Regions from separate parts of the Neptuniibacter sp. QD37_11 genome, predicted to be linked through region 2. Evidence: riboswitches for the same ligand, from Rfam matches in the RefSeq annotation. Region 2 holds a riboswitch; the other holds the start of a gene.
What was found. A riboswitch is a leader RNA that binds a small molecule or an ion and turns the genes downstream of it on or off. The one in region 2 is predicted to bind cyclic di-GMP.

Region 1 (4,647 bases), 620 kb from region 2:
CAGCACATCGTCCAAAGAGAAGTCGATGGTTTCGACACTCATCCGCCCCGCTTCGATCTTAGACAGATCAAGAATATCGTTAATCACACGGAGCAAGTTATGCCCCGCCATTTGGATTTTTCTTAGGTAATCATGCTGCTGATCGGTTAGCTCCGTTTGCAGAGCAAGATGACTAAACCCAACCACCGCATTCATCGGCGTACGGATCTCATGACTCATATTGGCGAGAAATTCAGATTTGGATTTGGTGGCCGCTTCGGCTTCAGCTTTGGCCTGCTCCAATTGCTGCTGGGCTTTTTTCTGACCGCTGATATCTACCACCCAGAACAGGATCTGGCGTTCATCCTGAAAGAAGATCCGCTCCCAAGTTAATAGTGCCCAGAACACCGATCCATCCCTACGCACTAGTTCAACCTCAGTGGTGCTGACGCGGCCATGCTTGCGATATTCTTGAGCAAAGAATTCTCGGTCCTCATCATGTAGCCAACTGTTTTCAGGATTATGCTGTAGCCAAGACTCGATACTAAAACCAAACATATTGGCGCAGGTCTGATTTGAGTAACTCAGTTGATGCTCAACAGGGTTATATACACTCACCGCGATCGGGCTAGTTTCGAGAATATTGCGCAAGTAACTGTGACTCTTTTCTAGGGCTTGCTGACTTAAGGTCAGCTCTTGAGTACGCTCTTTGACCTTCTCTTCTAGCTTGCCTTTGTATTCCCTCTCGCTTTGTAAAAGTTGATTTCGCTCTCTAAGCAAGGCCTTAAGTTCCGCCTCAGCGCTGTTTAGATCATGGAACTGTTTAGTTAATCCTTGCTGCATCCGATTGATAGCATCAGCGACCACATCAAATTCATCAGGATCTTCTTGATCTTGGGGTTTGGAGAGTTTCAGTGGTTTGTTCTCGCCCTCTAATTCCCACCTAGATACATATTCAGTCACCGTCCCTAAGTGCCGGGTCACACGCAACCACATCAATAGCATGATAAAACCCGCAACTATTGCGGTTTTCACACCATTACTAATCAGAATAACGCTGGCTCGGTTGATCAACCTCTCATAAACATTATCGATACTGGCCGTTACTACCAGCGCACCAAGATAGATAGGATCGGCTTGGTTTACTCGCAAAAATTCTAGGGGGTAAACATGCTCTCGAGAGTTATCAGAGATCTTATCGCCAAACTCCCATACGCCACCTTGTTCATCTCTGATCACTACATGCTCTATATCTGGCAGCTGCTGTAAGCCTTCTAGATGCACACCAATCTGGGCGCCATCCATCGACCATAAGCCAAGGGATAAAGGAGGGACATGCGATCTTTCTATATCAACAAATTGCTGTTCAATGCGGCTGATATCAGCGTGATAGTCGAACGCTAACTGCACGCTGGTCGTGATCAACGTAAAACAGGAGCTAAATAAAATTACCTGTATCGCAAACTGTTTACCCAGACGTCCTGATATCGCTTGTTTAAGCCGTCTCATCCAGCGCCTCGCAATCGAAAGATCCTTGCATGAGTTTAGTTCAGCTGCAGAATTTCGTTGCGAGAAAGGGCGAATTTCGCGCAAAAGGCACGAAATTCAGCCAACGAGTTTATACCCTGTAAAATCTACTTTTTATTTCGCGCCAACATTAAGAAGGCTAGGTATAAACGACTTTTACGATTAGGTTTAGCGGCTAGCTTGTTTTGATCCTGTTCAGAAGAAGTGACGGACCTGAAGTAATGGCCACTAAAGCAAAAGATGGGGGATTTGAGCCCAAAATGCCAATCATCTTGGGCAGCTAATTGTGTAAAAATTGAAGAAGGTAAAGACGTGGGTAGATGTGTGGGCGCAGTATCCATTGCACTCACTGAATGAGATGCAAGCGCCAGAGCCATCCCTGCGACACAGCCGAATAGTGGTTTTGCAAACAACATAACGACAACCTCAGCAGAAGCGAGAGTTTTTATCGTCGGCGGTCCGGCCATCCCATAGGGACCCGTAACTTTGCGTCGCCCAATTGCTTGGGTTTTGCCTTTTCGAGAGTTAATCCCGCGAAAAAACAGATCCTGTTCACCCTAAGCTGTCGGCGGCTTGTGCAAAAGCTAAAGATCCCTTTGGCTTTTTATAATCCTAAACTTACCTGCGGTTTAAGTTTTTGTTTCAGATCCACTTTTGGATAGCAGCTAAACAGGCGCTCAATATCGATACCATCTTTCGACAACGCAGCTTTCACAACATCGCTACGGTCTTGCGCTAACTGCTGCAGCTTTGGTGTCACTTCTGCCTGAAGTTGTTCCTCGGGTAGAGGCTTTTTGCGCTTAGCATTTTCAGCCAAAATCTGTTGCCATATAGCTGGCTGGTCTTCAGCAACAGCAAGGCCACAGATATTCATCCGCATGCCCTTTCGTTCCTGCATCATCTGGGTCAATTTCGACAGATAAGCTGAAGATTCAGAATTAAGCGTGGCACCCGCCACGTCGAAGTAGACCGGTTGCAGAGTAATGAACGAGCCTTTCTCTTGTGCATCCATCACCATCTTGCCGATCGAAATCAACGTACCGAAAGGCTGTAGTGCTTTGGTTAGATAACCCATGGCTGCACTCTTCAAACCTTTACCCGCAAGCTTATTAATTACGGTCTGATAGCCAAACTGAGGATCATCCAAAGAGCCATCAATTGGGATCTCTAAATCAATATTGTCATCGTTATCCTGCAGGATCATCAATGCCGTTCCTAGAGGCATCGATACCTTCTGATCAAACTCGCCACTACGCTCACTATTTCTCGCTTCAACATCGAGTTTGTTCAAACGAATATCGGTATCACCCTTGAGTTTACGACCTTTAATAGTGCCTTTTGTGGTTAAGCTAAGCTGACCACTCTGCAAGTAATAACCGGTGTATTCAAGCGAGTAAGGACTTACTTGCGGAAGTTCAAGGCCTTTAATTTTGGCATCCCAATGACCACCGAAATTACCACTAAATAGCTCAATAGCGCCCTTGGCATTAATGGTGGACAACTTGTTTTTAGCCTTCAGATCAAACGCCGTTTTACCTTTGGAACCGGTATCTAGATTACTCAAAGCGAGGCGCTGAATTGTTAGATTGGTTTTAAAAGCAGGTTTAACCCCACCATCGACAATTTGGATTGGATTGCTGCCACTGACACGCAGTTTGTTCAGCTTAACTCTGATTGGCTTGCTTGCTTGTTTCTCGGCTTCTTTCGCTGATGTGGTAGCCTTTTCCTCACCGCTAGATAGCTGAGCTAATAACCAATCCAGATCAGTCAACTGACGCTTAGATGACAACAGCACCCGCGTTTTGCTATCACTCAACTGCACAGAGTTAATACTCAGTTCGCTTTGCTGTTTAAACTTAATATCATCGGCCGTGATTGCTCCCCACTGGGTAAATACCCCGCCATTACCCTGAACGTTGAGTTTCTCGGTTTCAAGCTTACCTAGACTGATATCGTTAACGTCTCGTAGTTGTGCCTGAGTTAAGCGCAAAGTAGCCAGACTAATCAGTTCCTGCTGCCCTTTAGACAAAGCAAAGTTTTGCAGAGCAACTGTAGGGATATTAGCCTGCCAGTTTTTCATATCAGCAGTCTGCACAGCACCGCGCGCCAATACACCATTGATATTGATAGTCTGCCCCGCTTGATTCAGCGCAATGCCTTCCGCTTTTAAAACCAGATCCTTAAGGGTCAGTTTTTGCAGCCCTTCCATCTCGACTGCAGAGACCAAATCGGCCCCTTTTAAATTGACCGTTTGCCCGCCTTGATCAAGCTGCAAACCTGCCACTTTGATTTGGCCTGCAGTTTTTAGCTGTTTTAGTTCACCCGCTAAAACGCCCAAATCAACATCACCTTTCCAAGCTAGTGAGTTTTGTTTTAGCGCCATATTATCTTGGCGGAACTTCAAACCACGTAACTTAACGCTGCCTTTTTGTTTTACCTGTAATAACTGATTAGTCAGGTTTGTGCGTACATTTAGATCGAGATCCATATCCAGATGGCCACGAAGTTCAGGCATAAATACTGCCGTGACACTGTGGATAGGGAAGTTATTTAACTTAACTTTGATCTCAGAACTCTTCTCTTCAGGAAGAGGCTTGGACTGGGACTGCAATACGATTGGCGCACCGTTTAAAGAGCCATCAAGATCCAAGGCAACCGGCTGATCCTGATCCCAAAGGTAGAAGTCGGCGATACGTCCTGTTTTCAATTGCAGCTTATGCGTCTGGTCATCTAACTCTGCTTGCCAGTTGATCGCTTGAAGATTTAACTGCGCTAAACCAAAGCTCCAATTTGAAGGAGGCTCTTCTGGCTTTTCCTCAACCTCTACTTCTTCGGACTTAAATTGGTTCAGATCGATTGGACCTAGCCAAAGTGCCTGCTCTTTCTGACGAACACCTAAATTAATGCCAGCAAGGCTCAGATCAGAAATTAAGATACGTTCTTGCTGAAGCTGCTCATAATCCAGATCAACCGAGAGACTATCTACCTGCAGAGGCGGCTTTTCTGCAGCTTCCGCTTTAAGACCTTTAATATTGATACGGCCTTCAAACCACTCTACTTCTAAAGCTGATAACTGAGCTTTATCCGCACCATTGTTCAGTAACCACAGCACCACCTGATCTCGCACCAATAGAGGCAAGT
Region 2 (4,647 bases):
AAAGACAGCCTTAACTACCTCGTAAACCACTTTTTCTGGCACTTTTGCGGAAGATACAAACGTTGCACCAACACCGAACGTTTGCGTATCAGCATCATTACCGCGATACATACCTGCTGGAACAGTTGCTGTACGATAGTAGCTGTTATCGCTGATCAGTTTTTGAACTGCTGCACCATCCACATTTACAAGCGTACTGTCACAAGAAGTTGTCGCTTCTTTGATTGCACCACTTGGATGTCCTACTACATAAACCATGGCATCGATTTTATTGTCACATAGAGCACTAGCTTGCTCAGACGCTTTAAGTTCAGAAGTTAAAGCGAAATCATCCATCGTCCAGCCTTTAGCTTCCATCAGCACTTCGATAGTACCGCGCTGACCAGAACCTGGGTTGCCGATATTTACACGCTTACCTTTAAGGTCATCAAAGTTTTTAATACCAGAATCAGCACGAGCGACAACAGTGAAAGGCTCAGGGTGTACAGAGAAAACTGCGCGTAGATCTTTGTTAGCACCTGTATCTTTAAATTTGCTAGTGCCATTATAAGCATGGAACTGCCAATCAGACTGAGCTACACCCATATCCAATTCGCCGGCGCGGATAGTATTCAGGTTGTAAACAGAACCGCCTGTAGACTCCACAGAGCAGCGGATACCGTGATCCTTACGGTTTTTATTCACCAATCGGCAAATTGAACCACCTGTAGGGTAATAAACGCCGGTTACACCGCCTGTGCCGATAGTGATAAATTCTTGTGCTGATGCTGCAGTCGAACCACCCATGGCAGCTAAACCAACACCCATCGCTAACAAACTAGAGGTAACCGTCTTACGAAATACCATAACAAACTCCATCTATTATATTTTTATAATTCGAGCTTTGCTTCGAGCTCTTTTTAAACCCATCTCTCTTGATACTAGTATCACCACTCGTATGTTTCAAAAAAAACAGAGACGGTAAAACAACAAACCAAGTAAAGGCTGATGATAGATAACATGCCTAGGAACACTTCATCAATACGAACTAATACTTAGAGACAACTTCAACTGATTATTCTGTTAGACCAATAGAAAAAAGTGGATATCCCTGCAATCACATAGATAGACCACTCATCTTTGATAAAAAATCAACTAGTCTGCATCCAGATACAATCTGAGCTCTTAGGAAGTACGCTAAACTTAACTGCGATAAAGCAGCTAATAGGCTCGATACTATGTCCACAGAGTTAACTACGCTTACTAAAGAAGACAAACCAACAGCTATTGCAGTGCTGACCAGCGGAGGGGATTCACCCGGGATGAACCCAGCCATTCGAGGCGTAGTTCGTTCTGCTCTGCATAAAAACATTCAAGTGTATGGCGTAAACAAAGGTTACAGCGGCTTAATTATCGGAGATTTATTTGAAATGAACTCCGCATCTGTAACCAACATTGTCCAACGAGGGGGGACATTACTCAAAAGTGATCGCTGCCTAGCTTTTCTTGATCCAGCGGTTAGGCATCAGGCAGCCGAGGTTTTGCTCAAAAAAGGTATTGATAGCCTAGTCGTAATTGGCGGTGATGGCTCTTTAACTGGGGCTCACATGCTAGCCTCGGAAAGCTCGATTCGTGTGATTGGTCTGCCTGGCACTATAGATAACGATATCTACGGCACTGATGACACAATTGGTTTTGACACAGCCGTTAACACTGCTCTCGATGCTATAGACAAAATCCGTGATACAGCCCTATCTCACGAGAGCTTGTTTTTAGTAGAGGTCATGGGCCGAAACTCCGGCTTTATAGCTACCCATGTAGGGATAGCCTGTGGTGCAGAGTTGGTCGTTATTCCTGAGTATGAAGTTAAAGTAGACGCTATCTCATTTCAGCTTGCCAACAACCGCGCACAAGGCAAAGGATCAAGCGGGATTATTGTTGTAGCGGAGGGACCTACCCCGGGCCTTACATACAATTTAGCTAAACAATTAGAGCAGCATGGCCAGCAACCTAAGGTCTGTATTTTGGGTCACATACAAAGAGGCGGCCGCCCTACAGGGCATGACCGAGTACTTGCATCCTGTCTAGGAGCTGCGGCTGTAGATTATCTTTGCGGTGGTTATAACGATGTAATGATTGGCATAAAAAACGGAGCCATCAATGAGACTCCGTTACAACATATTATCGACAAAAAGAAACAACTAGACGCTCAACTATTTGAGCATGTGCAACTGCTGCACAAATAATAAATCAGGCTATCAAGCCTATCGAACATACGGGTTGCTTTGCATCTCTCGACCAAAGGTTGAGCCCGGTCCATGCCCTGGAATAAACTCGATCGACTGACCTAGCGGGAACAGCTTCAACTTAATTGAATCGATCAATTCTTGGTGATTTCCCTGAGGAAAGTCGGTACGACCAATAGAACCATTGAAAAGAACATCCCCCACCAGCGCCATCTGATCTTCTACATGATGAAACACAACGTGACCTGGCGTATGACCTGGGCAGTGAATAACGTTTAGCGTTGATTCACCTACCTGAACAGTATCACCATCATCTAACCAGCGATCCGGAGTAAAGGTTTCACAAGGCGGAAAGTTAAACATATTGCACTGCTGTGCCATACCTTCAATCCAAAATCGGTCGCCTTTATGAGGCCCCTCGATTGGTAATTTTTTGGATGCAGCTAATTCAGCCGTTCCACCAGCATGATCGATGTGCGCATGAGTCAAAAGAATTTTCTCTAATTCAACACCCTCTTCCTCTGCCGCAGCTAGAATTCGATCTAGATCACCGCCTGGGTCAACCACCGCTGCTTTCATGGTTTGTTCACACCAAATAAGGGAACAATTCTGCTGAAACGGAGTAACCGGAATAATTCTGTATTTCATACGATCGCCAATGGAAGTAGATACTGATAAACCGCAAGTATATCAGGCCTGAGTTAAAGGCAAAGCTTTACGCACCAAAGCACTAGAGCGACCGCTTGTCTTTTTAGAAATTTAGATTCAAAGTTAGTAGATATTTATCTACAAGGACTTTGGGAAGAAGCCATGAAAAAACATAAGCATGAAGCAGAGCTAGTAAAAGAAGCCCTTAAGATAGGTGCTATCTACTTTGAAAAGCGCGGTGCAGGCCACTTTGAAGCCACTGATAGTGCTTCAAGCAAAATTAAAGCAATTTATCGCTTACTAGTGAATGACGGACTTATTCAAGCCTTAGCAAAGGATCAAGTCTCTGAGCCCAACATGAAACATAAATTAGCTTTATGGGTAGAAAGGCAGTTACCGGAGAATCATCCGCTGAAGAAATAAAAAATCTCTCTTTCGATAGCCCAGCCATCCACGTGGGATCTGTGACTTTGCGTCCCAGAATTGCTTCTGGTTTGCCTTTATCGAGAGAGGATCTATTCGCTGGAAACAACTCAACAATCCAAAAAAACCAAAAGGTTAGTCCAGATCTCATTGAGCCTGACTGTAATAGTAGCAGCATTATTTGTAATTACTAAATACGTATTTGAAATTATGCGCAAACAAACGCTCATTAATGTGCTTTTTCTTTGCTATTACGACAGATTCAGGATTACTATTTAAAATACGAATATTGATATCAAGGCTTACAATTCAATGAGTTCACAACAATCAGAACTAAGTTCAAACAATAAAACGGATTTCCTAGATTGCTTGAGACTGATCGAACGGTTACACCGTAGAATCCTTGATATTCTTAAATATCGCCTTGAAGCGTTAGGCTATACCGATATAAATAGCGTTCAAGCTCTCCTACTGCATAACATCGCTGATCGAGAAATGACAGCCAGCGAGTTAAGAACACGAGGCTATTATCTAGGCTCTAATGTTTCATATAACTTAAAGAAAATGGTCGGCAACGGTTATATCAAGCAAGAACGTTCAGAACACGACCTACGTTCAGTCCGTATAAAGCTCAGTCAAAAAGGCTTAGCTGTCCACAACCTGATTGCAGAGCTGTTTGATCAACAATTGGAAGAGATCAGTGCAGAGCGCTTAATGGAAGAAAACGATATGTCTACATTGAGGTCTAACCTGCGACAACTGGAACGCTTCTGGGATCAGCAGATGAACTCTTATTAAACCCTATTGCAGGTTTAACTTGCTAAGGGCTTTTTAGAGCTGGCAGTTTCAAATTCATCCACAGGCAACGGTTTACCAAAGAAGTAACCCTGGTAATCTGTACAATTATGTTCCGCTAGGAACATACACTGCGCCTCAGTTTCAACACCTTCCGCTATAACATTTAATCCAAGATTATGACCCATGGCGATTATTGCTTGGACAATCTCTGCATCATCTTTGTCTTGAATTACATCACGAATGAAGGAGCGATCAATTTTAATTTGATCCAGCGGTAAACGTTTCAAATGTAACAGTGAAGAATACCCTGTACCAAAATCATCTAAAGAGAAACGGATACCCAACTTACGCAGCTGATGCATTTTATCAACCGTGTCTTCGATGTCTTGTAATACAAGGCTTTCTGTTAACTCCAACTTCAAAAGATCAGGTTGAATACCATAGCGGTGGATACAATCAGCAACTTCAGCAACAAAGTGCTCCTGCATAAACTGGCGCGCACTGACATTCACAGCAAGACTCAAAGTGGGCAGATTGGGATCAGTTTGCCATT

Region 1: linked by a shared signal. The riboswitch ahead of ACMXYT_RS16080 (hypothetical protein) and the one ahead of ACMXYT_RS12950 (MBL fold metallo-hydrolase) in region 2 are both predicted to bind cyclic di-GMP.

Annotation. Positions count from the first base shown of each region.
Region 1 is NZ_CP180552.1:3,393,833-3,398,479, forward strand. Features, by position in the region: gene ACMXYT_RS16075 (response regulator) at 1-1,488, opposite strand, end outside; gene ACMXYT_RS16080 (hypothetical protein) at 1,614-1,922, opposite strand; cyclic di-GMP riboswitch class I at 1,957-2,031, opposite strand; gene ACMXYT_RS16085 (DUF748 domain-containing protein) at 2,111-4,647, opposite strand, start outside.
Region 2 is NZ_CP180552.1:2,775,393-2,780,039, forward strand. Features, by position in the region: gene ACMXYT_RS12940 (TAXI family TRAP transporter solute-binding subunit) at 1-846, opposite strand, end outside; gene pfkA (6-phosphofructokinase) at 1,218-2,225, shown strand; gene ACMXYT_RS12950 (MBL fold metallo-hydrolase) at 2,244-2,873, opposite strand; gene ACMXYT_RS12955 (DUF5062 family protein) at 3,036-3,296, shown strand; cyclic di-GMP riboswitch class I at 3,308-3,382, opposite strand; gene ACMXYT_RS12960 (MarR family winged helix-turn-helix transcriptional regulator) at 3,609-4,094, shown strand; gene ACMXYT_RS12965 (EAL domain-containing protein) at 4,109-4,647, opposite strand, start outside.